3 regions of the Pseudarthrobacter sp. KH_020_B genome follow, and region 2 is predicted to be linked to each of the others. Evidence: riboswitches for the same ligand, from Rfam matches in the RefSeq annotation. Region 2 holds a riboswitch; each other region holds the start of a gene.
The links. Region 2 has a riboswitch for S-adenosylmethionine ahead of AC3IT0_RS14235 (aminotransferase class V-fold PLP-dependent enzyme). Riboswitches for the same ligand answer to the same signal wherever they lie in the genome.
Positions count from the first base shown of each region.

Region 1: it holds a riboswitch for S-adenosylmethionine, as region 2 does, so the genes downstream of both, AC3IT0_RS21055 (DUF1737 domain-containing protein) here and AC3IT0_RS14235 (aminotransferase class V-fold PLP-dependent enzyme) in region 2, are expected to answer to the same signal.
Region 3: it holds a riboswitch for S-adenosylmethionine, as region 2 does, so the genes downstream of both, metX (homoserine O-acetyltransferase MetX) here and AC3IT0_RS14235 (aminotransferase class V-fold PLP-dependent enzyme) in region 2, are expected to answer to the same signal.

Region 1 is NZ_CM174506.1:4,486,071-4,495,588, forward strand. Features, by position in the region: gene AC3IT0_RS21025 (glycoside hydrolase family 32 protein) at 1-1,077, shown strand, start outside; gene AC3IT0_RS21030 (glycoside hydrolase family 32 protein) at 1,207-1,683, shown strand; partial or broken gene AC3IT0_RS21035 (ABC transporter permease) at 1,659-1,958, shown strand; gene AC3IT0_RS21040 (ATP-binding cassette domain-containing protein) at 1,955-2,749, shown strand; gene AC3IT0_RS21045 (carbohydrate kinase family protein) at 2,830-3,771, shown strand; gene AC3IT0_RS21050 (hypothetical protein) at 3,774-4,268, opposite strand; SAM riboswitch class IV at 4,394-4,509, shown strand; gene AC3IT0_RS21055 (DUF1737 domain-containing protein) at 4,523-4,780, shown strand; gene AC3IT0_RS21060 (rhodanese-like domain-containing protein) at 4,777-5,190, shown strand; gene AC3IT0_RS21065 (O-succinylhomoserine sulfhydrylase) at 5,187-6,395, shown strand; gene AC3IT0_RS21070 (LysR family transcriptional regulator ArgP) at 6,602-7,516, opposite strand; gene AC3IT0_RS21075 (LysE/ArgO family amino acid transporter) at 7,586-8,209, shown strand; gene AC3IT0_RS21080 (glutamate--cysteine ligase 2) at 8,305-9,518, opposite strand, start outside.
Region 2 is NZ_CM174506.1:3,081,381-3,090,898, reverse strand. Features, by position in the region: gene AC3IT0_RS14255 (fluoride efflux transporter FluC) at 1-346, opposite strand, end outside; gene AC3IT0_RS14250 (fluoride efflux transporter FluC) at 346-780, opposite strand; gene AC3IT0_RS14245 (metal-dependent transcriptional regulator) at 781-1,494, opposite strand; gene AC3IT0_RS14240 (class I SAM-dependent methyltransferase) at 1,526-2,284, opposite strand; gene AC3IT0_RS14235 (aminotransferase class V-fold PLP-dependent enzyme) at 2,420-3,859, opposite strand; SAM riboswitch class IV at 3,895-4,008, opposite strand; gene hisN (histidinol-phosphatase) at 4,167-4,979, opposite strand; gene rsgA (ribosome small subunit-dependent GTPase A) at 5,034-6,149, opposite strand; gene aroA (3-phosphoshikimate 1-carboxyvinyltransferase) at 6,133-7,533, opposite strand; gene AC3IT0_RS14215 (DoxX family protein) at 7,540-8,076, opposite strand; gene AC3IT0_RS14210 (sigma-70 family RNA polymerase sigma factor) at 8,393-9,202, shown strand; gene rsrA (mycothiol system anti-sigma-R factor) at 9,199-9,459, shown strand.
Region 3 is NZ_CM174506.1:1,489,400-1,498,917, forward strand. Features, by position in the region: gene AC3IT0_RS06975 (glycine C-acetyltransferase) at 1-777, shown strand, start outside; gene AC3IT0_RS06980 (NAD(P)/FAD-dependent oxidoreductase) at 938-2,065, shown strand; gene hutI (imidazolonepropionase) at 2,078-3,289, shown strand; gene AC3IT0_RS06990 (DeoR/GlpR family DNA-binding transcription regulator) at 3,402-4,190, shown strand; gene AC3IT0_RS06995 (histidine phosphatase family protein) at 4,209-4,865, opposite strand; gene AC3IT0_RS07000 (CPBP family intramembrane glutamic endopeptidase) at 5,034-5,813, shown strand; gene AC3IT0_RS07005 (VOC family protein) at 5,934-6,572, opposite strand; SAM riboswitch class IV at 6,727-6,841, shown strand; gene metX (homoserine O-acetyltransferase MetX) at 6,853-7,968, shown strand; gene AC3IT0_RS07015 (hypothetical protein) at 8,067-8,600, opposite strand; gene AC3IT0_RS07020 (winged helix DNA-binding domain-containing protein) at 8,614-9,518, opposite strand, start outside.

The sequences.
Region 1 (9,518 bases), 1.4 Mb from region 2:
GTCCTCAACCGGGGATCGGCCGAGTTCCGTGATCCGAAGGTCATCAGGTACGACGGCGACGGTGGCAGTTACTGGATTATGCTCGCCGTCGAAGCAAAGGACTTCCAGGTGGTCCTGTACAAGTCCGATGACCTGAAGAACTGGGAGTTCCTCAGCACCTTCGGCCCGGCCAACGCCACGGGCGGCGTCTGGGAGTGCCCGGACCTGTTCCCCCTGCCTGTGGACGGCGACCCTGAAAACCTCAAATGGGTCCTGGTTGTGAACCTCAACCCCGGCGGACCCAACAACGGCTCGGCCGGCCAATACTTCGTCGGCGACTTCGACGGCGCCACGTTCACGTCCGCCACCACCGTCACCGAAGGCCTCCAGGACCCTGACCGGTTGGGCGAGTACCAGTGGCTGGACTGGGGCCGGGACTACTACGCCGCGGTCTCTTTCAGTGACGTCCCGGACAACCGCCGCCTCATGATCGGGTGGATGAACAACTGGCAATACGCAAACCAGATCCCAACATCGCCCTGGCGCAGCCCCATGACCCTGGTCCGCGAAATATCACTCGGTACGGTAGACGGGAACCTCCGCCTTGCCCAGCACGCTGCGGGTGATTGGGCAGCGCTGGCCGGCGCGTCCACGACCCTCAGCCTCACGGAAACCGCCATTGCTCCAGGCAGCCAGGTATTGGCCGGGGCGGGCGGCGCAGTCCAGCGCATCGACGTCACCTTCACACCGGGAAGTGCGGAGGAATTCGGCCTCATTCTCCGCGGCAACGGCACCGAGGGAACACGCGTCGGCATCAGGCCCGCTGAAGGCTCCCTGATCATCGACCGGCGCGAATCCGGGCAGGCCGACTTCCACGAATCCTTCCCGTCCATCGACACCGCCCCCATCCGGGCAACGGACGGATCCTACGGGCTCGCGATCTTCGTGGACCGCTGCTCCGTTGAAGTCTTTGCCCAAGGCGGCCAGGTCACCATGACCGATTTGATCTTCCCGGCAGAAACCAGCACGGACATCGCCGTCTACGCCACCGGGGGCACCGCCACTCTGAAAGACCTCACCGCAACCGTCTACGGCTGAAGCAGCGGAAGGCAGCAGAACCACACCGAAAGACAACCCACCCCTCACCCACTGTCCTGTGGGCAACGTTGTGCTGCCTAAAAACAACGTGGCCCATGGGGTACGCGCACCGAAGGGCGTCATCAGAAGATGAAGAAAACGATTACCCGCAGGACCGTTTCTGTGCTGACCTTGGCCGGACTCACGCTCGCCGCGGCCATGGCAGGTTCCCTCCCGGCCTCGGCCGCTACCAGCCCCGGCGACGAGCAGTACCGGCCAGCCATCCATTTCACGCCGGAAAAGAACTGGATGAATGACCCCAACGGAATGGTCTTCCACAAGGGCGTCTATCACCTGTACTACCAGCACAACCCGTACGGCAGCACGTGGGGAAACCTGTCTTGGGGGCACGCAACATCCAAGGACCTTGTCCACTGGGAAGAACAGCCGCTCGCGATCTCCACCGACGCGCAGGAAGATATCTTCTCCGGCAGCGTCGTCGTGGACACCAACAACACATCAGCTTTCGGGAGCATCGATAACCCGCCCTTGATCGCGATCTACACGAGCGCCTTTAAAGCGGGCACGCCATACAGTGGCCTGCAAGCCCGGCCGTCCTGGCCGTAGGCGCGTGGATCCAGATCGGCCGGACAAACGCAGCCAGCCCGAACGCCGGGGTGGATCTGAATCTTGACTCGATCACCGCCGTCGTGATTGGCGGAACCAGCCTCTTCGGCGGGCGCGGCTCCGTGTGGGGAACCCTTTTGGGCGCCTTGATCGTGGGCGTGTTCCGCAACGGGCTATCCCTGGCAGGCCTCGACGTGCTGTAGACCCTTGCAGTGGGCGTCCTCATCATCCTCGCTGTGTCCATCGACCAGTGGATCCGAAAGGTTAAGTCATGACCGCCACCCACTTGGAGCCGGCCAACACCGAGGTCCGCCAGCTCATCCTGCAGGCCCGGAACCTCGTCAAGACTTTCGGCAGGGTGGTGGGTCTGGACGGCGTCAGCCTGGACCTATACCCCGGCGAAGTCCTCGCGATCATCGGTGACAACGGCGCCGGCAAATCAACGCTGATCAAGTGCCTCACCGGAGCAGAGGTCCCGGACTCCGGCGAGCTCTTTGTCTCTGGACAGCCGGTCCACTTCAAACGCCCGCAGGACGCCCGCGCCCACGGCATCGAGACGGTGTACCAGAACCTCGCTGTTTCACCGGCGCTCGATGTGGCTTCAAACTTGTTCCTGGGCCGGGAAGAACGCGTGCCCGGTTCGCTGGGAAAGATCTTCCGGGTCCTCGACACCAAAGGCATGCGCACAAAGGCAAAGCAGGAGCTGACCCGGCTGGGCATCTCCACCCTCCAGGACGTGACAGTGCCAGTGGAGAACCTGTCCGGCGGCCAGCGCCAGGCCGTCGCCGTGGCCCGCGCGGCGGCATTCGGTTCAAAGGTTGTGGTCCTGGATGAGCCGACGGCGGCACTCGGCGTGCGTGAATCCAATCAGGTCCTGCAACTGGTGCGGGATCTCCGGGACCGTGGACTGCCGGTCATCCTGATCAGCCACAACATGCCCCACGTGTTTGACGTGGCGGATCGGATCCACATCCAGCGCCTCGGCAAATGCGCGGCCACCATCACACCGCAATCCCACACCATGACTGACGCCGTCGCCATCATGACAGGTGCAGCCACGGCCTGATCGGCGGACTGTGTCCCTGCAAATACTCCGTCCGCGGGCCCGTGACAAGGCCCGCGGACGGAGCCATGAAAGGTCCCTCCATGCTCAAGACCCACTCCAGTGCTGCTTCCCCGGCCATCCCTGACGTCATTGTCATCGGCGAAGCGCTAACCGACGTCGTCCCCGCCCCGGACGGAAACGTCGAGTACCCGGGCGGATCGCCGATGAACGTGGCCTACGGCCTTGGCCGGCTCGGCATCAGCACAGCGCTCCTGACCTCCATTGGCGACGACCACCGCGGCGCCGCGATCGAAGCTCACCTGTCCAGCGCCGGCGTCGCGCTCCTTCCCGGTTCCACGTCCCAGGCCCGCACGTCCTCCGCCACCGCCACCCTGGCTGCCGACGGTTCCGCAGAGTACCGCTTCGACATCCGCTGGGACCTCCCGCCCATCGCTCTGCCTTTTCTCCCCAAGGTGCTGCACACAGGTTCGATTGCCACTTTCCTGGCTCCAGGCGCGGCCGCCGTTAAGGCACTCCTGGAGCAATCCCACCGTGCGTGCCTGGTCACGTACGATCCCAACATCCGGCCGGCGCTCCTGGGCAGCCAGGCCGAAGCCCGGTCGATTTTTGAGGGACTCGTTCCACTCACAGACGTGGTCAAGCTCAGTGATGAAGACGCCCGCTGGCTCTACCCGGCACTGGATCCCGAGGCCGCCGCAGCCCGGATCCTGAGCCTCGGCGCGGGACTGGCCGTGGTCACCTGCGGCTCCGCGGGGTCACTGCTGGCATCTCCGGCGGCGAAAGTTCACGTCCCCGCGAACACCTCGGTGGTTGCGGACACCATCGGAGCCGGGGACTCCTACATGGCGGCACTCATTTACGGTCTGCTGGCCCGCGGGACGGACGGCCTGGCCCCGGCGGTGATGGAATCCCTCGGGCGTACGGCTTCACACGCCGCGGCAATTACGGTCCGCCGGACGGGCGCCAACCCGCCCACTCTGGCGGAACTCCACCACATGCTCACCCCCGTCAGCCGGCCATAGCGTCACGGGGCAAGCACCGTGAGCGGCACCAGGCGCTCCGCGCAGGCCACCCGGACCAGGGTCTGCGGCCCCTGTGCCGCCCGGTTGTTCACCCCGGTGTCGTCGCACCAGTCCAGGTTGTAGGGGTAGGCGGTGACCCCGGCTTCCCCGGGAGCCATGCCCGCCGGGACGGTGAACACAAAAGAGAACGCGCCGTCGTCGGACATTGGAGCGAGCTCTTCCAGCACCTTGGTGCCGTACGGATCGAGGAATTCCACCTGGATCTGCGCGTCCGCCCCGTAGCGGGCATCGCAGGTGGTGTCCGGGGCACTGACGGTGACCCGGTCGCCGGGTTTGGCGGCGGCCGGCGAGACGGAAAACTCCGGCGGCATGCAGGGCGGCGGCGCGAAAATGTTCCGGCAGCTTGTCGCCCCCACCAGCACCGGCACGGCGCACAGCGCCACGGCCAAAACGCGCGCCCAGGCGCCCGTCAGTGAACGCCCCCGAACCTTCCCCATGACCCGATTGTCCCGTCAGCGCGGGGGTTACGGAAGCACGGCGGGGTCACGGAAGCGCGCGTTGGTTACGGAAGATGACGACGGCGGCACCGCAGCCGGGCGGGCCGGGTGCTACGTTTTTGGGGAGTAATGAGAACCGGCGCCAAGCCCTGACTGGCCGGTCGGCAACCCTCCCTTTCGCGGCGGGGTGCCTCAGGTGAATACTCGGCATATCGACCCATTCGAGCTGCAAGCGTGAAAGAAGGAGATCCGTCGTGTCTGACGCACCTGCCCGTGAAGAGAAACTGTCCTACCGGCTCATTACCGGGCCGGATGACCGGACGTTCTGTGAACGGATTTCCGCTGCCCTCACCGAAGGCTATGTGCTGCACGGCAGCCCGGCAGCAACGTTTAACGGCTCCGCCGTGATTGTGGCCCAGGCCTTGGTCCTCCCGATTGCCATTGCCAGCGCGGACGCCGCAGTTGCCACCGCAGTAGGGGACATTGAATTCTCCGGCGAGGGCCACGCGTGAGCTACGCCGGAGACCTCACCCCGCAGCAGGCCTGGGCCAAACTCGAACAGGGCGCCATCCTGGTGGATGTCCGCACCGAAGGCGAATGGGCCCACATCGGCATCCCCGACACCAAGGCCACCGACAACGATCCCCTGTTCATTTCGTGGACGTTCCCCGGCGGCATTCCGAACCCGGCTTTCCTCACCGACCTGGCGCAGCAGGCGCCGGAGGACGACGGCACGGAGCTGGTTTTCCTCTGCCGCTCGGGCCAGCGCTCCATCGCCGCCGCCATCGCCGCGACGCAGGCCGGCTTCACCTCCTACAACGTCCTGGAGGGTTTCGAAGGCGAGCCGGACCGCTACGGCGAGCGCACCGTCAACGGCTGGAAGAACCGCGGCCTGCCCACCAACCTGGGAATAGCCAAGTGAGCTTCAACGAAGACGCCGCCGGCTGGAGCGCGGAGACGCAGGCGGTCCGCGGCGGCCTGGACCGCACCAACTTCCAGGAGACCACCGAGCCGGTCTTTCTGAACTCGGGCTTCGTCTACGAGTCCGCTGCCGCCGCCGAGCGCGCCTTCACCGGCGAGGACGAACGCTTCGTCTACTCCCGCTACGGCAACCCGTCCGTGGCCACCTTCCAGGAACGCCTCCGCCTGCTCGAAGGCACCGAGGCGTGCTTTGCGACGGCGTCGGGTATGTCAGCGGTGTTCACCGCCCTAGGTGCCCTGTTGGCGGCCGGGGACCGGGTGGTCGCAGCGCGTTCACTGTTCGGTTCCTGCTTTGTGATCCTCAACGAGATCCTGCCGCGCTGGGGTGTGGAAACCGTGTTCGTTGACGGCCCGGACCTCGAGCAATGGCGCGCTGCCCTGTCGGAGCCCACCACGGCCGTGTTCTTCGAATCGCCGTCCAACCCGATGCAGGAAATCGTGGACATCGCCGCGGTCAGCGAGCTGGCGCACGCCGCCGGGGCCACCGTCGTCGTCGACAATGTCTTTGCCACTCCCCTGCTGCAGCGCTGCGGCCAGCTGGGCGCGGACGTGATTGTGTACTCCGGCACCAAGCACATCGACGGCCAGGGACGTGTCCTGGGCGGCGCCATCCTGGGCACCAAGGAGTTCATCGACGGCCCCGTCAAGCAGCTCATGCGGCACACCGGCCCGGCCCTCTCCGCGTTCAACGCCTGGGTGCTCACCAAGGGCCTGGAAACCATGGCGCTGCGCGTGAACCACTCCTCCGCGTCCGCGCTGCGGCTGGCCACATGGCTCGAACAGCAGCCGGCGGTCGGCTGGGTCAAGTACCCGCTGCTCAAGTCCCACCCTCAGTACGAGCTCGCCGCCAAGCAGATGAAGGCCGGCGGCACCGTCCTCACGTTGGAACTTGCGACGACGGGTGGCCGCTCGGGCAAGGAAGCCGCCTTTGCGCTGCTGGACGCCTTGCGGATCATCGACATCTCCAACAACCTGGGCGATGCGAAGTCCCTCATCACGCATCCGGCCACCACCACGCACCGCGCCATGGGTCCCGAGGGCCGCGCCGCCATCGGCCTCAGCGACGGCGTGGTGCGGCTGTCCGTGGGTCTGGAGAACGTGGACGACCTCATCGGCGACCTGGAGCAGGCCCTCAAGCACATCTGACCCTGCGTGGCCTGGTTCTGATTGGCGCGAACGGACACTTGTGGCCCTCACTCAGGCGCGAACGGACACTTGTGGCCCTGTTTCCTACGTCTTTTGGGGCCCCACCTGTCCCTTCGCGCCGGGAGGCGACCTTCCCGTGGACTTCAGCCGGTTCCGCTTGTCCGTGCCCCGGTACGTGCCCGCGCCCCGCTTTGCTCTGCGCCGACTCAGGCGTCTGGCTGGCCGTCTGGCTGGCGCAGCTCCCTGGCGGCCGTTCCACGGACCACGCCAGTCAGCTGGTTGAGCACCGGAGAGTCGATCTTCCAGCGCTGCCAGTACAACGACACGTCAACGGGATTGGCGGGGGCCAGCTCCACGAGGGCGCCGCTGCGGAGGTCCGCCAGGCACTGTTGCTCCGGCAGCAGCCCCCATCCCAGTCCCAGCCGGATGGCCTGGGCGAATTCGGCCGACGACGGCACATAGTGCCGCGGCGCGGCCAGTTCCGCGCCGGTCATCGTGCGGAAAAACCCGTCCTGCAGGTCATCCTTGCGGTCAAAATCCACCACCGGGGCCCGGCTCCCTGCCACAAGTTCCGGCCCGTCCGGCCACCAGCGCAGCAAGTACGCGGGGCTTGCCACCGCGCGGTACCGCAGGGAACCCAGCGGTTCCACACTGCAGCCCTGGACCGGCTCCGGCGTTGCGGTTACCGCAGCCATCACCGATCCCGTCCGCAGGAGCTGGGTGGAATGCTGCTCATCCTCCCGGCGGAGTTCAAAGCACGCGCCGAGGTCCGGCGGAAGACTTGCCAGTGCGGGCATGAACCAGGTGGAGAGCGAGTCCGCGTTCACCACCAAGGGGATGGGCGCCGTCGGACGGTCCCGGCTTCCGCCAAGCTCCTGCTGGGCGTCCCATTCGAGCTGCCGGACCTGCCGGGCGAACCGCAGGATGGCTTCCCCTGCCGTGGTGGGCCGGGCGGGGTTGGTGCGCTGCAGGAGGATCTGGCCGGCCGCGTCCTCCATCGCCTTGAGCCGCTGGGAAATAGCCGACGGCGTGACGTACAGGCTGCGCGCCGCCGCCTCCAGAGTGCCTTCGTCCACGACCGCCGCGAAGGTCCGGAGCTGCTCAAACTGAAACATCTTCATTAGCCTTCCTTAAGAGAGCTAAGAATAATTAGCTGGAGTAATCCTACATCCGGCCGTACGTTGGAGGATATGGATCTGACTGCATTTATCGCCCCCACCGCGCTGGGCTTCGGCACGGGCCTGGCCCTCATCGTGGCCATCGGCAGCCAGAACGCCTTTGTCCTCCGGCAGGGCATCCGCGGTGAGCATGTGGCCGCCGTCGTCCTGGTCTGCAGCTTTTCCGATGCGCTGCTCATCGCCGCGGGCATCGCCGGAGTGGGGGCGCTGCTCCAGGCGAGTCCCGTGATCGTGGACGTGGTCCGGTTTGCCGGCGCCGCCTTCCTGGTGGGCTACGGTGTCATCGCGGCGCGCCGCGCGGTGCGTCCGGGGGCGTTGACGGCATCGGGGCGGCAGCCCGCCGTCGGCCTCGGCGCCGCACTCAGCACGGTAATGGCCCTGACGTGGCTCAATCCGCATGTCTACCTGGACACCGTGCTGCTGCTCGGGTCGGTGGCCAACCAGCAGGCGCAGGATTTTCGATGGTGGTTCGGGGGCGGCGCCATCGCCGCCAGCGTCGCCTGGTTCAGTGCGCTGGGTTTCGGAGCGCGGGTCCTGCGTCCCTTCTTTGCGCGGCCCGCCTCGTGGCGCATCCTGGACGGGCTCGTCGCCGCGGTCATGCTCACGCTGGGCGTGCGACTGGCAGTCGGTGCGTGACGTCGTCGCTTCTTGGCGCGAACGGACACTTGGGGCCCGTCACAGCGCAAGAACAGGGCCATATCTGCCCGTTCGCGCAAAGCCTCAGGGAGAACTCAGGACAGGCGCACGCGCAGCAGCTCCGGGACCTCGTCCGCCTCACGCAACCCGGAGGTGCCGCGCATCGTGACACCCACGGCGTGGGCAACCACGGCCCCCAGCCCGCCGTCGTCGGGCGCTGATGCTTCCATCACCGCGTCCCGCACCCTGCGCTGTTCGGTGGAGCCGGTGCCGCGGGCAATGATGTCCTCGATGCCCTGCCGGGCCAGGGAAAGTTCGTCCTGCTCGGCGAGGACCGGAGCCAGATAGTCCACCAAGGATCGCACCACGTCGACGGCGGGCGCCGGCCTGAACGTGCCAAAATCCAGCAACTCACCGTTCAGGCCACTGCTGCTCGCCTGCCATGCCGCCATCCGCAGCAGCACCGTGGGCACCGGGGCCGGCTCCACGCCGTCGCGCCATTCACGGCTGGCCGATTCGACCAAGGCCCGCACCAGCACCGCGATCAGGGCAGCGTCCTCGGCACGGAGGCAGACGTCGGCCACCCGGACCTCAACCGTGGGGTGGTTCCGGGACAGGCGGGCGTCAAAGTAGATCATGCCTTCATCCAGCAGCACGCCGCTGTCCAGCAGACGCGTGACTACCCTCCGATATGCGGAGTACGTGCTGAAAATGGCCGAAGGGCCGGACATAGGCCATCGGTTCCAGGCCTGGGTTCGGTAGCTCTCGAATCCTGTGGGCATCCCGTTCCAGAACGGCGAATTCGCGCTCACTGCCGTGAGTACTGCCAGCTTGTCCCGGATCCTGTCCAGCACGGCCACGCCCTCGTCCTTGGATTCGATGAACGTGTGGACGTGGAAGCCGCAGGTCAGCTGCTCCTGCGCGGTCAGGCCGAAGCGTTCCAGCATCCGGGCATAACGGGCGTCCGGGGTGGTGTGGCTTGCAAGGCCAAACGGAGACGTGGCCAGCGCGGCGACCCTTGCACCGTTTTTGGTGGCCGCCTGGTCCGCCAGCAGCCGGCCGGCCCGGATCTGCTGCAGCAGTTCTGCGTACTCAAGGCAGGGACGGGTCTGGGTCTCGATCTGCTCAAGCTTCAGCTCGGCAGTCAGGCCAGTCCAGTCGTCGTGAGCGGTTTCCACCTTGGCTGCCAGCGCATAGGGACGTTCCGGGGCGTCGTCGGCTGCCACCCGGCGGCCGGACAGCATCGCGTCCGCGAGGGCAAGCGGCTCCCCCGTGTCCGGATCAACGATCAGGAGCTCTTCTTCGACGC
Region 2 (9,518 bases):
GGTTGGCGCCGATGTTCAGGGATGCCACCGCGAACCGCGACTCGCTCAGGAGCCGCACGGTGGCGGTGGTCCACGAACTGAACGTGGTGAGCCCGCCTGCCAGGCCTGTGGCGACGGCGGTCTGCCACTCGGGTGCGAGTCCGAGCCGTCCGGTGATGCCTATGGACAGCCCCATAATCAGGCACCCGGCCACGTTGACAGTGAGCGTGGCCCACGGCCAGTGCCGCGGCGTACCACTGGGCCCGACGGCGGCACGGAGCCCCTCGCGGTGGGCGAACCAGCTGTCGACGGCGAAGCGCAGCAGGGCGCCCGCCATGCCGAACACTCCCACCAGGACCGCGCCCATCACGGCGCTGTCCCCGCCCGGTCACCCTGCAGCCGGTCGGCGAGCAGCCGCCCGGCCCGCCAGCCACCGGCCGCGGCGCCCAGGCCCAGCAGCAGGGACAGCCCCAGGTACGCAATCCACACGGAATGTTCGCCGCCCCTGGCCAGCTGGTCAATCGAGAAAACCACCGCAGAGAACGTGGTGAATGAGCCCAGGAGTCCTGGCCCGAGGCCGGCGCGTAGCCAGAATGCAGTCTGCGGCCGGGACATCCAGACTGTGGTTAGGCTGGCCAGCACAAAACTTCCGGTGACGTTGATGGCCAGGGTGGTCCACGGCATTGCCCCAGCGGTTTCTGGAAAGGCGAGACCCAGGCCGTACCGGAGTTCCGTTCCGGCCAGGCCGCCCACCGCCACGGCCAGCCAGGCCCGCCAGTGCGGCACGCGGGCGTTCGTCATTCAGCTGTCGCTGAGCGTGCAGCCCGCGTGGGGGTGGTCGCTGTGGACCCAGAGTGCAGCGGTGACTTCATCCGCGAGATCGAAGTCCTGCTTCCGGCCGGCATTGCTGATCCGCACCACCAGCGCGCCGCCGAACGGTTTGCGGCCTACAACCTCCACCTCGGCGTCGAGAGCGATTTCCTCGGCGGAAAGATACCGCAGCAAATCAGGGTTCTCGTCGCTGATGCGGGTGATCCGGCCGGTGTGGCCGGGATCGAGTTGGCCGAGCAGGTGGGCCTCGGGCAGCAGCACCGTGCCGTCCGCGGCGGGGATCGGGTCACCGTGCGGGTCACGTTGCGGGTTGCCGAGTTTTGCCGCCATGCGCTCAATAAACGTGTCCGACACTGCGTGCTCCAGCAGTTCGGCTTCGTCGTGGACTTCGTCCCAGCGGTAACCGAGCTCATGCACGAGGTAGGTCTCAATGAGCCGGTGCCGGCGCACCATGGACAACGCCAGCCGGACCCCGGAGTCCGTGAGGGTGATGGCGCTGTACGGCTTGTGGTCCACCAGGCCCTGGTCCTTGAGCTTGCGGACCATCTCCGAGACCGATGAGTTTGCCACCCCCAGGCGTTGCGCGAGCTGCGAGGACGTAATGGGTTTGTCCTGCCACTCCGTGAAGCCGTAGATGACCTTGACGTAGTCCTCGATCGAGGAGGAGGGCGCGCTGGTCTTCACGCCTCCAAGCCTACCCGGTGGTCCGCGCCCCTCACGCCCTCGTGGCCCGCCACGTCAGCGTCAGGTACGGCAGGCTGATGTCCTCTTCCACGGCGTGCCCCAAGTGCTCGTGCAGATACCAGTCCAGGTTGGCCAGGACCTTGCTTCGGGTGGCTTCGCCGGCGCGCAGGTAGTAGCTGCGGGACTTTGTCAGTTCCAAGATGTCTTCCGTACTGAGGCTGTCCTCCCACCGCGTCACATGGCTCTCGAGGCCTTCAAACTCCGGCCCGACCACCGGGCGGAACCCGGGCTTGTAGACGTCGCCCGCGTGCATGATTCGGGACAGCCGGTGGACCCACGGAACAGACGTGTCCAGCTGGTTCCAGATCAGCCCCAGCGTTCCGCCGGGCCGCAGGATCCGCGCCAGTTCGGTGCTCGCGGGTATTGGATCGCACCAGTGCCAGGCCTGCGCAACGCTCACGACGTCGAACGAGGAGTCGGCCAGCCCTGTCGCCTCCGCGGTGCCCTGTGTCGCGTCCACCGCCGGGTAGTGGGCCCGCAGCTGTTCAAGCATGTCCGGCGACGGGTCCACGGCGGAAACCGCCAGGCCGCGTTCAAGCAGCAGGGCGGTGAACTTGCCGGTCCCGGCGCCCACGTCCGCCGCGTCCCTGGCTCCGGCAGGGATCAGCCAGTCCGCTGATTCGGCAGGGTAGCCAGGGCGTACACGCTGGTAATGTTCGCCGCCGTCCTGGAAACTCTGTCCGAGTTCCAGGCGGCGTCCGTGCTCAAGCCTGGGGCCACCCCGTGCCACGTGCGGCCTCCTTCAACTGTGCCCATCGGTATCCTTCGAATTTACCGCATGGGCCGCAGCCGCCTCGTCAGACTTCAGGTCCGGTCAGGAATCAGGGCAGCCGCCTGGTCAGGAATCAGAGAAGGAAAGCGTCAGTCAGTCGTCAAGGCACGGAGCCGCGCCGGCAGTGCCCGGGGTGTTGGGCGCCCAGTGCGGGTAGGTGCGCGTGTCGTTGGCCGGAACCCAGCGGCCCGCGTCCACCACGTAGTCCCAGCCCAGTCCGGTCTGGCGGAGTTGCTCCAGGCCAGCAAGGAGCCGCTGAACATCCTCCAACCGGGAACCCACGCCGAAACTGGCCCGCAGCGAACCGGAAGGAAGGCCGAGGCGCTTGAGGAGCGGGTGCGCGCAGAAGCGGCCGTCCCGGAGGCCAACGCCGTGCTCAGCGGATAGGTAGGCGGCCACGAGGCCGGCGTCGTATCCGGCCACGGAGAAGTTGACCACGCCGATGGTGCCGGTTTCAGCGTCCGTGTCCGAGAAGATCTGGTGCACGGTGACGCCGTCGATTTTCCCGAGCCCGTCCACCAGGAATGCCCTGATGGCCGCTTCGTGGGCGTGCCAGCGGTCCTGGTCCAGGGACGCGATCACCTGGGTGGCGCGCGCCAGGGTGGCCGCGCCCAGGACGTTGGGGGAGCCGCCCTCGTGCCGGGCCGGACCGGTGGCCCAGCTGACGCCGTCGAGCCTTGCCTCGCGGACGGCGCCGCCGCCGGCCAGGTGCGGCGTGCCGGCGTCGAGCCAGTCTGTGCGGCCCACCAGGACCCCGGAGCCGAACGGCGCGTAGAGCTTGTGGCCGGAGAAGGCGAGGTAGTCGACGTCGTCGGTGCTGATATTGATGCGCCGGTGCGGCGCGAGCTGCGCGGCGTCCACCACGATCCGCGCGCCGTACTCATGGGCCAGTCCGGCCAGGGCCTTGACCGGGAGGATTTCGCCGGTGACGTTGGAGGCTCCTGTGACTGCGAGGAGGCTGACGTTGCCCTGCTCAAGTTCGGCGCGGAGGACCTCGATGGTCCCCGCGATGGTGTCCGCGGCGACGACGCTGCGGTGCGGGACGCCCTGCCACGGCAGGAGGTTGGCGTGGTGCTCGATGTCCAGGTACAGGACATCGCCATTCGGGCGCCCGTCCGTGGCCGGCAGGCAACCCGCCAGCAGGTTCAGCGAATCGGTGGTGTTCCGGGTGAAGATGACGGAGTCGTCCGGGCGCCCGCCCACAAAGTCGCGGACGACGTTCCGGGCGTTCTCGTACACCGAGGTGCTGATCTGCGACGCGTAGCCGGCGCCGCGGTGGACGCTGGCGTAGAACGGCAGGATCTCGTTGAGGTAGGCGGACACCACGGAGAGGGCGGGGGCGGAAGCGCCATAGTCCAGGTTTGCGTACCGGACATGGCCGCCCTGGATCAGCGGGGCCTGGATTTCCGCGCCGGTGACGGCGGAAAGGGGGCGCCCGGCGATGGCGGCGGCATCGTTGAACAGCGCAGCGGCGTTGGCGGGGGCGTCGTTGTTGGGAGAAACGCTGGCGGGGGAGACGGTGGCAGTTGTCACGGAGACCTCACTCTAAAAGGACTCCCGGTACGGGGAATCCGCGCTTGCCGCGTCCATTCCGGACCGGCCTGGTCGTCACCCGGGGCACCCCACCGCGAATGGAGGGTTGCCGGCCAGCAAACCGGGGTTTAGCGCTGGCACTCGTGACCTGTTAAGAGCGTAGAACATCTGGCCCTGCAGAAAAGAAGCCCGGCCCAATGTTAAGGACTTTGTTACGCGCGTTTGAGGAACGGCGTATTTGTCGAAGATACGACGGCGGACGCCCCCTTTGAGGAGGCGTCCGCCGTCGATAATTCGCAAAAAGTGCCTAGAGGAGATCGTCCAGGTCCGGGTTCAGCCGCTTGAGCACCTCTGAGTGCAGGATGGAGTTTGTGGCCAGGGCGTTGCCGCCGAACGGCCCGTCCTGCCCCTCCAAAGATGTGAAGCGGCCGCCGGCTTCCACCACGATGGGCACCAGGGCAGCCATGTCGTAGAGGTTCAGTTCGGGCTCGCAGGCGATGTCCACGGAGCCTTCGGCCACCATGCAGTAGGACCAGAAGTCACCGTAGGCGCGCGTGCGCCACACGTCCTCGGTCAGGCCCAGGAACTCATCCAGGTTGCCGCGTTCCTTCCAGCCGCCCAGGCTGGAATAGGACAGGGAGGCATCCGAAAGTTTGGAGACGTCCGAGACGCGGAGCCGTGTTGCGGCGGCGAGGGACTTGCCCATGTACGCGCCGGAACCTTTGGCGGCCCACCAGCGTTTGCCCAGTGCGGGCGCGCTGACCACTCCCACCACGGGTTCGCCTTCGTCCACGAGGGCGATCAGGGTGGCCCAGACCGGGACGCCGCGGACAAAGTTTTTGGTGCCGTCGATGGGATCAATGATCCAGCGGCGGGAACCGTGGCCGGAGCTGCCGAATTCCTCACCCAGCACGGCGTCGCGGGGACGTGAGCGGGAGAGCTGGCCGCGGATGGCTTCCTCCGCGGCCTTGTCCGCGTCCGTGACCGGCGTCAGGTCCGGCTTGGTCTCGATGTGGAGGTCCAGGGCCTTGAAGCGGCTCATGGTCTGGTCGTCCACGGAATCGGCCAGCACATGGGCGAGGCGCAGGTCATCGTTGTAGCTCGAAGCGGGTTGGATCATGGTTCCAAACTACCGCCTCGGGGCGGCGGGGTTGGGGACGTCGGCGTTCCGCCGCTAGCCTATGCTGCCCAGTTCCTTGGTTTCCTGGCCAACCAAGCGGGGATCAGAGCCCAGCAGCCGCCGCAGCGACGCGAGCCGGGCCGGGCCGGTGGGGCCCGCTTGACCAGAAGTCACCCAGGCGTCCACTCCGCAGTTGACGGCCGCGGTGTTGTGCTTGCAGCCACGCTCGCAGGCATCCGTGCCCGGCTCCAGGTCCGGGAAGGATCGCAGGATCCGGTCCGGGTCCACATGGGCCAGGCCGAACGAGCGGATGCCAGGGGTGTCGATGATCCAGCTTCCGGCGGGGGCTCCGGTCAGCTTCAGGGCAAGGGCCGACGACGACGTGTGGCGGCCGCGGCCGGTCACCGCGTTCACGCCACCGGTGGCCCGTTCGGCCCCGGTGAGCGCATTGACCATGGTGGACTTGCCCACGCCGGAATGCCCCAGCATCACCGAGACTTTGCCCTCGAGGTAGGCGCGGAGCTGCGAAACTGCGTCACTGTCCAGGCGGGCCGAGAGGCCGTCGTCGGAGCGGGCATCGATACCGGAGGCCTCTGAGTCCGAGGTGCGGCTGATGATCACCGGGAAGTCGAGGTGCTCGTAGTTGGACAACAGTTCCGCGGGATCCTTGACATCGGCCTTGGTGACAAGCAGCAGCGGCTCGATGCCGGCGTCGTAGGCGGCCACCAAGGCACGGTCGATGAAGCCGGTGCGCGGCTCAGGGTTTGCGGCGGCCACCACCACCACCAGCTGATCGGCGTTGGCCACCACCGCACGCTCGATCGGATCAGTGTCGTCGGCGCTGCGGCGCAGCAGGGTCCGGCGGTCCTGGATCCGGACCAGGCGGGCCAGGGTGTCGGGCTCTCCGGAGACATCTCCAACGAGGGAGACGAAGTCGCCGGCCACCACGGGGGAGCGGCGGAGTTCGCGGGCCCTGGCCGCGATGATGATCCGCTCGTCGCCGGAGTCTTCGCCGACGACGGCGGTGTACCGGCCGCGGTCAACGGTGATGATGCGGCCCGTGACGGCGTCGTCGTGGCTGGGGCGGTCCTTCGTGCGCGGCCGGGAGCCCTTTTTGCTGGGCCGGATCCGGACATCGGACTCGTCCCAGGAATCAGTGCTGCGTGCCACCAGTGGGACCTTCCGTGGCGTCGTCTGCAGCCGCGCCCTGGGCGAGCATGTTGGCCCACATCTGCGGGAATTCCGGCATGGTCTTGGCCGTGGTGGCGATGTCCTGGACCTCGATACCCGGAACCGCGAGGCCGAGGATGGCGCCGGCGGTGGCCATCCGGTGGTCGGCGTAGCTGTACACGACGCCGGCGTGCAGCTTCGCCGGCCGGATCACCAGGCCGTCGCTGGTTTCCTCCGCGTCGCCGCCGAGCCGGTTGATTTCGGTGACCAGCGCGGCCAGCCGGTCAGTCTCATGGCCGCGCAGGTGCGCGATGCCGGTCAGCCGTGAAGGTCCGCTGGCAAGGGCACAAAGGGCCGCCACAGTGGGGGCCAGTTCGCTGGTTTCGTCAAAATCCGCGCCCTTGATTTCGGGGCCGCCGGTGACGGTCAGGACGCCCTTAGCCAGGCTGACGTCCGCGCCCATGTCCGCCAGGATGCTGCGCCAAAGGTCTCCCACCTGCGTGGTGCCAGTGGGCCAGTCCGGAATCCGGACAGTGCCGCCCGAGGCCAGCGCCGCGGCCAGGAAAGGCCCGGCGTTGGAGAGGTCCTGCTCTATGCGCTGATCAAAAGCGCGGATGGGGCCCGGTGCCACCACCCAGTGATTCGGCAGGGAATCGTCCACTGATACACCGACGCCGCGGAGCACGGCAACGGTCATGTTGATGTGGTCCAGGCTCGGCACGGGCTTGCCCACGTGCTCCAGGTGGAGTCCGTCGGTAAACCTGGCGCCGACCAGCAGGAGGGCCGAGACGAACTGTGACGACGCACTGGCGTCGATAACCAGGTGGCCGCCCCGGACTTCCCCGGTACCTTCAACGGTGAACGGCAGCGACGAGGGGGTCCCGCCGTCGTCCGCGGTCAGTGCCACGCCGAGAGCCTTCAGCGCCTCGATGATGGTGCCCATGGGGCGTTTCCGGGCGTGCGGGTCGCCGTCGAAAACACTGACACCGTTGCGCAGCGCCGCAAGCGGCGGAACAAAACGCATCACTGTTCCGGCGAGGCCGCAATCAATCTGCGTCCGTGACGACGGCGCCTCCTGGCTCAGGGGCGTGACCTCAAGGTCCGGCCCGAACGCGCCGTCGCCGGGCACCTCCGTGATGGTGGCTCCCAGCTGGCGGAGGGCCTCGATCATCAAGGAAGAGTCCCGGGAGTGCAGGGGTGCACGGAGGCGTGACGGCCCGTCAGCCAGTGCGGCCAGGACCAGGAACCTGTTGGTGAGGGACTTTGAGCCAGGCACCGTGACTGTGGCGTTGATGGGCCGGCTAGCAAAGGGGGCCGGCCAGTGCGGAACAGCGTCCGTGGAGTTGGGTGGGTCGGTGGCTGCGGGCGGGGTGGAACCGGTCATCCGTCCTTACGCCCCCGTTGCGTGTTCCACCGCGCGGCGCACGGCCTTGTCCGCCTTGTGGAGCTTCTGTCCGGTGGTCTTCCGGGCACCGGCGGCAGTCTTCCTTGCGTCCGCAGCGAGGTGCTCGGCACGCCAGGCGAGGCCCGGCTTTCCGGCGGTGTCCACGGAGGCCAGCAGGGCGCCGCCGCTGAGGGAAATATTCTTGAGCAGCTGGTTCCGGCGGGCCTCGCGGCCTTCCTTGGTGGTGATGTCCGCGCTGCGCCATTCCACAAAGGTGTTCAGGAGCGAGATGACGGTCAGCAGTGTTGCCGAGAGGCGGCTGAACTTGCCCAGGCCGAACAGTACGCCGGCACCCACCTGCGTTCCGCCGATCACGCGTGCCAGCATCTTTTCGTCGGCCTGGAACGGCAGCGACGCGGCTGCCTTCTGCAGGAGCGGCGAGAGCTGGGTGGCGGTGTCATCGGCGTTCTTCAGCTTGTCCAGTCCGGCGACTACGAAACTGGAGGCCAGCATGGGGCGGGCGAGAGTACGGACAAAGGACATGGGTTTCCTCCTGGCTGGACGAACCGCACCGGATGCGGCGGAGTCCGTTCTAGTCTTGCACTTTTGGGGAATATTTGCCTGCCGCCAGCGGTTATGGATTGCGGGTCCGCTGAACACCGGACGAATTGACTCACCACGGATTGCCCGGCAGGTATTTGCCTGGAACACCATGGCCTGACACAGAGTGGAGTTGCCCTTGAGGTTACTGAAAGACGGGATTGAGCCCGCCGGACCCGTAGCACTGCAGACTCTGGAATCCGATCCTCCGGAGTACGGAACGCCGCGCGCCAAGGCCGTCACAGTAGACTTGAACGCAATGAGCACCCTGGATCCGGCCGTCGAGGCCATGTATGAGGCCTCCGAACACGAAGCCAAAACAAGCAGCAAAGCCAACGCCAGCAGCGACGCGCAGGCAGGCGGCGATACGCAGCCTGAAGCGGACGTCCCTGTGCCTGCTGAGTCTGTGCCTGCTGAGTCTGTGCCCGCTGAACAACCCGTGGACGTGGCCACCGAGTCCGCGGAAGAACGCCGGGTCCGTTTTGAGCGTGATGCCATGCAGTACGTGGACCAGCTCTACTCGGCCGCCATGCGGATGGCCAGGAACCCCGCGGATGCTGAAGACCTGGTCCAGGAGGCCTACACCAAGGCCTTCTCAGCGTTCCACCAGTACAAGCCCGGTACCAACCTCAAGGCCTGGCTGTACCGGATCCTGACCAACACGTACATCAACCTCTACCGCAAGCGGCAGCGTGAACCGCTGCAGTCGAACTCGGACACCATCGAGGACTGGCAGCTTGCGAGGGCGGAGTCGCACACGTCCCGCGGCCTGCGCTCGGCCGAGGCTGAGGCGCTGGACCACCTGCCGGACTCGGACGTCAAACGGGCGCTCCAGGCCATCCCCGAGGAGTTCCGGCTGGCGGTGTACTTCGCCGACGTCGAAGGCTTCGCGTACAAGGAAATCTCGGACATCATGAACACGCCCATCGGGACGGTGATGTCCCGGCTCCACCGCGGCCGGAAAATGTTGCGGGACATGCTGGCGGATTATGCCGCCGAACGAGGATTCAAAGGCGCCGTCGAATCACAGGACACGGCCGCGAGCACAAAACAGGAGAACAGGAAATGAGCGACTGCCAGGGATTGGGCGACTGCGATGACGCCCGGATGCAACGCATCTACGAATACCTCGACGGGGCGTTGACCCGCGAGGACATCACGGAAATCAAGACCCACCTTGATGAGTGCCCTGAGTGCACCGAGCAGTACGACCTCGAATGCGTGATCCGCACCATGGTGAAGCGCTCGTGCACGGAGGCCGCTCCGGAAAACCTGAAGAACGCCATCCTGGACCGGATCCACTCCATCCGCCCGGTGGACGCCTGACGCAAGGGACGCCTGGCACTGCAGGGACACGTGACCGCGTGGACGCTTGACTGGGGATT
Region 3 (9,518 bases), 1.6 Mb from region 2:
GCCTCCATCATCGACGGCATCCGGCTCTGCAAGGCCCAGCGGTTCCGCTACGCCAACCAGGACATGGCGGACCTTGAGGCCAAACTCGTTGAAGCGAAGGATGCCCGGCGCAAGGTCATCGTCACCGACGGCGTGTTCTCCATGGACGGCTACCTCGCGCCGCTGGAGGCAATCTGCGACCTCGCCGAGAAGCACGATGCCCTGGTGATGGTGGACGACTCCCACGCCGTCGGTTTTATGGGCCCCACCGGTGCCGGAACCCCCGAGCACGCAGGCGTGTCCCACCGCGTGGACATTTACACGGGAACGTTCGGCAAGGCCCTGGGCGGCGCGTCCGGCGGCTATGTGTCCGGCCGCAGTGAGGTGGTGGCCATGCTCCGCCAGAAGGCGCGTCCGTACCTGTTCTCCAACTCTCTCGCCCCCGCGATCGTTGCCGCCACCATCAAGGCCCTTGACCTCGTTGAGAATTCCGGTGACCTGCGGACCCGGCTGTTCGAGAACGCCCGGCTGTTCCGCCGCCGGATGACAGAAGAGGGTTTTGAACTCCTGGACGGCGAACACGCGATTGTTCCCGTGATGTTCGGGGATGCCGTGATGGCCGCCAAGGTGGCGGACCAGATGCTCCAGCACGGCGTCTTTGTCACCGCCTTCAGCTTCCCGGTGGTCCCGCGCGGCGCCGCCAGGATCCGCGTGCAGCTTTCGGCGTCGCACTCAGCGGACGACGTCGAAGCGTGCGTGGGTGCGTTCGTCGCCAGCCGTGCGGCAGTAGCGGGCTAGGAAAACCCGCCACACCGTGGTTTCGCTCCCCAACCGCCCACTAGCCTCGCAAGCTCGGCCAGGGAACCCGGCGGTCGTGGCCCCGGCTCAACCACCGGTGGTTGAGCCTGTCGAAACCAGAAGGAACGCCGCAACCCGGCAACTCTGCAAGGATGGAGCCATGGCAGCACACTACGACGTCCTGATTGTGGGCGGCGGCATCGCCGGCCTGTCCCTCGCCTCCGCGCTGGCCGGCAGCTGCAGCGTGGCGCTGGTGGAGGCGGAGCAGGAGCTGGCGTACCACACGTCCTCCCGCTCCGCCCGCCAGCTGATTCCGAGTTACGGGCCGGATGTGGTCCAGGAACTCACCGTCCGGACCCTGGAACTGATGGCGGCCCGGGACGCGCAACTGCCCGAGCCGGTCCTGTCGCCGCGGAGTTTTATGCTCATCGGCACCGAGGAATCAGTCCGCGCCGAGGGCAGCGGCCTCATGCGTCCCATCACGCCTGAACGGGCACTGCAGCTGTGCCCTGCGCTGGTACCGGGCTCCTTCTCCGCCGCCGGCCTGGACACCGGATCCTACGGCTGCGATGCCCCGCTGCTCCTGGCCGACCACCGGCAGCGGGCCGCGGCCGCCGGCGCCGACATCATCACCGGCGCCCGGGTCCATTCCGCCCAGCGGCTGGGCTCGGGGTGGGAGATCGGGGCCGGGCAGGAAGCCTTCGAAGCCGGTGTGCTGGTCAACGCGGCCGGCGCCTGGGCCGACGAACTCGCCGTGATCAGCGGCGTGGAGAAGCTCGGGCTGCAGCCGTACCGGCGCACGGCGGCGATTGTCGACGTCGAACATCCCCTGCCCGGGCACAGCCCCATGGTGGCGGCAGCGGACCACACGTTCTATTTCCGCCGGGAGGGCACCGAGGTGCTGATCTCGCCGTCGGAAACGGTGCCCAGCGGACCCGAGGACGCCAGGCCGCGGCCCGGCGATATCGAGCGGCTGATCGTGAAGCTCAACCAGCTGACCACGTTGGGAATCCTCGGAGTTCGGAGCGCGTGGACGGGGCTTCGGACCGAGGCAGCCGACGGCGTCCCGGTAGCCGGTTTCGACGCCGAAGCCCCCGGGTTCTACTGGCTCGCCGGCCAGGGCGGTTACGGTTTCCAGACGTCATCGGCCATGGCGGAGCTCGCCGCCGCGCAGATCCTGGCCGGACAGGGCGTGGGCCGCACCGGGCAGGGCGCCGGTGCGGCCCACCATCCGGCATCCCGGACAACGGAGGCGCTGGCGGCCACGCGCTGGTCCATCCGGCGCTGAACAATGGAACCCATGAGTACCCTGATCACCAACATTGCCGAACTGATGACCCAGGACCTGGAACACCGTGTCCTTAAGAATGCCGCCGTGGTGATCGAGGGCGAACGGATCGCCTGGCTCGGTTCCGCCGCGGATGCGCCGGCGGCCGATGACGCCGTGGACGCCGGCGGCCGGGCCGTGTTGCCGGGCTGGGTGGATTCGCACACGCACCTGATCTTCGCCGGCGACCGCACTGCGGAGTTCGAGGCGCGGATGGCAGGGGAGTCGTATTCGGCCGGAGGCATCGCCGTCACCATGGACGCCACCCGGCGCGCCTCCGATTTCGACCTCACCCGGCTGGCGATGGCGCGCGTGTCCGAGGCCGTGTCGCAGGGCACCACCTACCTCGAAACCAAGACCGGCTACGGGCTGGATGTTGAGCACGAGGCCCGGAGCGCCCGGATCGCCTCCACCGTCGCGGACGAAGTGACCTACCTGGGCGCCCATCTGGTTCCCGCGGGCAGCGATGCGGAGGCCTATACCGATCTCGTCTGCGGGCCCATGCTTGACGCCGTCCGGCCCTACGTCCGCTGGGCGGACGTGTTCTGCGAGGAAGGCGCCTTCACCGCGGAGCAGTCCCGCCGTGTGCTGAAGGCATGCCGCGCGGCCGGGCTGGGGATCCGCGTCCACGGCAACCAGCTCGGCGAAGGTCCAGGCGTGCAGCTGGCAGTGGAACTCGGGGCGGCCAGCGTGGACCACGTGAACTACCTGGCGGCTGGTGATGTGGCGGCGCTGGCGGAAAGCTGGTCCGGCTGGAACCCTGGAAGCGGCACCGGGACCCGCGGCACGGTGGCAACCTGCCTCCCCGCGTGCGATCTTTCCACCCGGCAGCCGCTGGCCCCGGGGCGTGAACTGCTGGATGCCGGTGTGCAGGTGGCGCTGGCCTCCAACTGTAACCCGGGCACCTCGTACACCAGTTCCATGGCGTTCAACGTGGCTACGGCCGTGCTGCAGATGCGACTGAGCGTCCACGAGGCGGTTCGCGCCGCAACGTATGGTGGCGCGCTGGCGCTGCACCGGGAGGCAGGGCACGACGCCGACGGCGCACGGGCGGTGGGTTCGCTCGCCGTCGGACACCGGGCAGACCTGCACATGCTCAACGCCCCCTCAGCCACTCATCTCGCGTACCGTCCGGGCATGCCGCTCACGTACGCTGTGTGGCGGGCCGGTGCGCGGGCACGCTGACCAGGGCAGCACTTTGTGATTGCGAGATGATCATTTGTGCCTGTTATGATCAGATAACGTCATATTTTGGTGACTGTTTGACGCTGAGACTGTTTGACGCTGAGAGGCCCCCATGACCCGCACTGACCGCCTGACGGCCATCCTGGACATCCTCGCCAAGACCGGCCAGGTGGAGGTGGAGGAGATCGTCACGCAGCTTGCGGTCTCGCCGGCCACGGCGCGGCGGGACCTGGACAGCCTGGCCAAGCGGCGGCTGCTGACCCGGACCCGGGGCGGGGCCACCACCGGCGCCCTGGCCTACGACCTCCCCGGGCGGTACAACCGCGACGACCACGCCGAAGCCAAGGAACAGATCGCCCAGGCCGCCTCGGCGCTGATTTTTCCCGGCGCGGTGATCGGGCTCTGCGGCGGAACCACCAGCACGGCCCTGGCGCAGATCCTGGCCACGCGCGAGGACCTCAACGCTCCCGCGAACCAGTCCACACTGACAGTAGTCACCAACGCCATCAACATCGCTGCGCAGCTGGCTGTCCGCCCCAACATCAAAGTCATGGTGACCGGCGGCATCCTGAACCCCCGCTCGTACGAACTGGTGGGCCCGTACACCGACATCATCATGCAGAAGGTGGTCATGGACATCGCCTTTATCGGCGTGAACGGCATTGACCCGGTGGTGGGCCCCACCAACACGGGGGAGGGCGAAGCGTCGGTGAATGCCCTGCTGGCCAGCCGGGCCCGGATCTCCTATGTGCTGGCCGACTCCTCCAAGGTGGGGGTCAGGGCCTTCGCCACCATGGACGGCTACGCGTTCAACCGCCTGATCACCGACTCCGGCATCTCCGCCGAGGACAAGGCGGCGTTCGAAGCCAACGGCACCGAAGTGATTGTGGCCCCGCACTAAAACGGCCGGCAACAACCCCTAGAAGATCACCGGCGGCGCATCCAGGACGGTCTCGTCCACCCGGCGGTCCACCCATTGGCTGAACGGAATATCGAGTTCGTACTTGCCAAGGTCGGTGCGCAGGAGGGTCCGCACGGCGGCATTGTCCGGGTTGTTGAGCGATTCGAAATACTCCACCGACCAGTGGAACCAGCGCATGCAGAACAGCCGCATGGTGAGCCCGTGGGTCACCAGCAAGGTGTTGGGGGCGTAGTCCGGCTTGGACCAGTGGCGGTACAGCGTCTCCATAAAGGATGAGATCCGGTCGTAGACGTCAGAGCCGGATTCGCCCTCCCGGAATCGGTAGAAGAAATGGCCGTAGGCGTTGCGGAGCTCCTTCTGGTCCTCGATGTCGCCGCTGATCTGGAAGTTGGCCCAGTCCTGCTCACGGAGGCGCGGTTCTTCGATCACCCGTTCCGTGAGATTGCCGAGGTTGAGTGCCTTCAGGGTCTGGTGCGCCCGAAGGTACGGGGACACGTAAACGCAGACCTGGCGGCCGTCCAGCTCGCGGCGGATCCGTTCCCCCGCCGCCGTGGCCTGCGCCAGGCCCAGGGGAGTCAGCGGAATCCGGTAGTCCGGGACCCTGTTGTAGATGGACGTATCGACATTGGCCGCGGACTGGCCGTGCCGGATCATGAAGATTTTCCCTGGCGCACTCATAAGCCCCAAGCATAGGTCCCCCCCCACCCGGACGCTCTCTCACTTTTGGCGGGTTTTTGGCGGACGCTCTCTCACCTTGGTGTGCCCCGGCGAGCTGGCCACCCTAATCAGCGAAGAACCAGAAACAACAGGCAAGATGGAACCATGTTGGTTCCCTCCCGCCGTCGGCTGCGGATTGAAGTCTGGATTGTGCTGGGTCTTTCCCTGGGGCAATCCGCCGTCTACTCGGTGGTGCAGCTGCTGGACAAGATGACCCGTGCACCGCTGGCCGAAGGCACGTCCACGCTGAACCGGTCCCAGAGCCCGCGCGAGTACTTCGACCTCACCTACCAGCTGCTGGACATCATTTTCGCCCTGGTGCCAGTGCTGCTGGTCATCTACTTCCTCACGGACCAGCGGCAGTCCGGCGCGGATGGAAGTGCGCACGGCAGTTCGGCCTTCCGGAAGCTGGGGTTCAACTTCGCCCGGCCGGGCCGCGATCTGCTGCAGGGCCTTGGCCTCGCGGCGCTGATCGGAATTCCTTCGCTGGGCCTTTATGCCGCGGGACGTGCGCTGGGGATCACCACTGCCATCATCCCCAGCGCACTCGACGCGTACTGGTGGACCGTTCCGGTCCTGATCCTGTCCGCGCTGCGGCACGCCGTGGTGGAGGAGGTCATTGTGGTGGGCTACCTCTTGGACCGCTTGGGCAAGTTCGGCTGGAGCGTGCCCCTGGCCATCTTCACCAGTTCGATGCTCCGCGGCAGCTACCACCTGTACCAGGGCTTCGGGCCGTTCATCGGCAACGCCGTGATGGGTGTGGTGTTTGCCTGGCTCTACACAAAGACCAGGCGGGTTATGCCGCTGGTCATCGCGCACGCGCTGCTGGACATTGTTGCCTTCGTTGGCTTCAGCCTCTTTGGCCGGGCTGTGGGCCTGGGTTAGGACGGCAGTGGTTCCCGTGCGCCACAGGTGCACTTAGCGGCTTAAAAAGGGATTCGGCCGCCATCGGTGGGTGGCATCATTGGCACCCGCTGATGGCGGCCGAAGTTATTGAGCGTGCAATCAGATGGTGACTGCGCCCGTGGCGGTTTCGAAGGTCACTGACAGGATGCCGGGGGTTCCATGCGGAGCCACCCAGTCAACGGCCACATCTTCCAAGGGCTTCTCGACGGGTTCGCCCAGCCATTCCGTCACGCGTTCAGCGGAACCGGCGATGGTCAGGCAGCTCATCTTGACGTTGCTCTCATAGGCGTTGGACGGGTGCAGGGCGGGGTCGCCCTCCCACTTGAGCATGTACGGGACCTGCGGGTCCGCGATCAGGCCCAGGATGCCGATCTGCTTCCAGACCAGCTCACGGCCGTCCGGGAACTTGCGGTTGCCGTTGACGGCAGCACGGCCCAGGCGGTCTTCGAACGGAGCTAGGTCGTCCACTTCGACGCACCAGCCCATCCAGCCGCCGCCGGCTTCGGAGCGTGCCCGGACGGCCTGCCCGAAGGGAGCCTTGTCCGATGCCGGGTGGTTCAGGACCTCCACGACTTCCAGGTATTTGTGGCCGGCCAGGGGAATGATCATGTTCCGGGTTCCAAACCGGGGGTGCACTCCACCCTTCACGGCTTCAACGCCGAGGGCGGACGAAATACGTTCGGTGGTGGCAACGAGGCCATCTTGTTCACAGGCGTAAGAGACGTGATCCATGCGCATGCCATCATCTTGGCACTTTGTGATCCGGCTCTCAGCTAAGGGTAGCCTTACCGGATTCCTGTTGCGTCACGAGTGGACAGCAGTAGGGCTCCCGCGAAGTCATACCCAGTCACACGCTTAGCAATAGACCGCGGCTGTTCGTACACTCGAAGCAGGTCATGAGTGCCAGCGACAGCCCCGGCTTGCTGGCCGGCAACCCTCGTTCGCGGCGGGGTGCCCCGGGTGAGGACCTGGCCTGCCGGTCAATTGACGGTGGGCAAGCGCGTAGAAAGGTCCTTCCATGACGATTACGATTTCCCGTACCGCAGCACCCGGGAACGGTGTGGTCCGTTACGCCAGCATTGGTGGACTCGAGCTCGAAGCCGGCGGTTACCTCCCGGACGTCACCCTGGGCTATGAAACGTGGGGGACCCTCAACGCGGACGGCTCCAACGCCGTCCTCATTGAGCACGCCCTGACGGGCAGCACACACGTTACCCGCGGCGACAGTGACGAGCCCGGCTGGTGGGAACAGCTGGCCGGCCCCGGTGCGCCGGTGGACACCGACCGGTTCTTTGTGGTCTCCATCAACATCGTGGGTGGCTGCTACGGCTCCACCGGGCCGTCCTCGGTTGCCCCGGACGGCAAGCCGTGGGGGTCACGATTCCCTTTGGTAACGCTGCGGGACACCACGGCGGCTGAGGCCAGGCTGGTTGACCAGCTGGGCATCCCGAGTTGGTACGCCGTGCTGGGCGGCTCCATGGGCGGCGCGCGGGCCCTGGAGTGGGCGGTCACGTACCCGGAACGGGTTCAGCGGTGCGCCGTTATCTCGATCGGCGCCGCCAGCACGGCCGAACAGATCGCGTTCGCCCAGGCGCAGACGCTCGCCATCCGCCAGGACACCAATTTCAACGACGGCGACTACTACGGCGGTCCACTGCCGGAGGACGGCCTGGCCCTGGCACGGCGCATTGCTCACATCACCTACCGCTCCGCCGAGGAATTCCATGGCCGGTTCGGACGGTCGGCCCAGCACCCCGAATCGCCGTTCCAGGCTGCAGCGCTGGGGGAGCGGGGCCGCTACCAGGTGGAAAGCTACCTGGACCACCAGGGCAAAAAGCTGGTGCAGCGTTTTGATGCCAACAGCTACATCGCCATCACGGACGCCCTGATGAGCCATGACGTCTGCCGCGGGCGGGGTTCGCTGGACGAGGCCCTGGGCCGTGCCACCGCCAGGTTCTTCGTGGCTGCCGTCGACAGTGACCGGTTGTACTTCCCGTCCCAGTCCCGTGAGCTGGCCAACGCGCTCCCGGGCGACGTTGACGTCCACGTTATTGAGGCCCCGATCGGCCACGACGGCTTCCTGACCGAGATCGGCCAACTCGGCGTCCAGCTCCGGAACACCTTCCTCGTCTAAAGCGCGAGAGGACACTTGAGCCCCCGCCCTTAAGCCCGAACGGACACTTGAGGCCCCGGAATCGGGGCCTCAAGTGTCCGTTCGCGCTGTTTGAAGGGTCAGCCGTTCATGATGTCGGAGCGGCGCTTCATGTAGTCCTCCATGGCCAGCTCGCCGTTGCTGTACTGCTGGTCCAGTTCGGCCAGCTTCCGGGCTCGGTATCCCTGCGGGCCCGACGGCGGCGGGGGAGTGACGGGGGCGGCAGGCTGCTGTGGTGCTTCCGCGCGCTGCTCGGGCACCGGCTGCCTGTACGGCGGAACAGGCTGCCCGTAGGGCGGGAACTGCTGATCCGCAGTAGGAATCGGCTGCAGGGGCGGCAACGGCTGGCTGGGCGGCAGGGGCTGCGGGCTCATGATCTGGCGGAAGCCGCCGCTCATGTAATCCTGCTGCGTGTAGCCGTCGCGGGGTTGTTTGCTCTGCGGCCCCGGGTACTGTTCGCTGCCCGGGTACTGCCCGCCGCCTGGAAACTGCTCGGGGTAGCGCCCGGAAAAGCTCTGCTCCTGGTTCCGTTTGTTGACGGATTTCCGGTACATCCGCATCGCCATCGGTATCACGAACGCCAGAATGATGATCCAGAAAAACAAGCTGTTCACGGTGTAGCGCCTCTCATATGTGTCCTTCCAGCTTAACCCCGGAGCCCGCACGCGTGGCCTGGATGCCCAGGAAGGCCCCGTACCGGTCCACGGCGTCCTGCACCGCGTTTTCCACAGCGGGGCCCGCGGCAGCGAACAAGCGGATATCCAGCTCACAGCGGCCGGCGAACATGGTGTGCCGCCAGCAGCCGGCCATGCGCCCGTCGAGCAGCACCACGTGCATCGGATCCCCGGCGACCGGGAACGCCGGAGCGCTGCCGCCCAGATAGTGCCGCGTTGCTGAATAGCCCATCACGTATTCGTCGTAGCACTGGATCAGATCGATCCGCGGTCTGGCTGCCGGCATGGCTTTACCGGCCTCGGTGCCGCCGTCCGTATCACCGTCCGTCCCGGCGTCGAAATAATGCACGACGCCGTCAATCGCCGTCGTTGCCAGCGTTTCGGGCGCAGCCGCCAGGGACTGTTGGAGGCCGAGCCGTACGTCGGCCATGGTGAGCCCGGACCAATCGGCGCAGTCCTTGACCGTGGCCGGGCCGCGGCTGGTGAAGTAGCGCCGGACCAGCTCGCTGAGGGCTTCGGTCCGGGTGGGCGGCGTGGCCGGGCCGGCGGGCACGCGCTCGTCAAACAGGGCGTAGGTCTGTTTCAGGGCACCGCCCGGACTGCGCATCGGCGACCCGCTGGCCAGGATCCCGCTGATCTCGGCGTGCATGATCAGGTAGGCAAGCCCGAAGCCGGTGGCCGCGAACCCTTCGTCCTGCAGCCGCGCGGCCAGCTGTTCCCGGGTCAGGTGCCGCCCGCCCCGGACGGCGTCGGCCAGGACTTGCCCGCTCCGGTCGGCGGCGGCGGCATTAATTCCGGTCCGCCGGTACATGCCCGCGTTGCCCTGGTGAAGCCGTGGCGCGGACAAGGCCGTCAGCC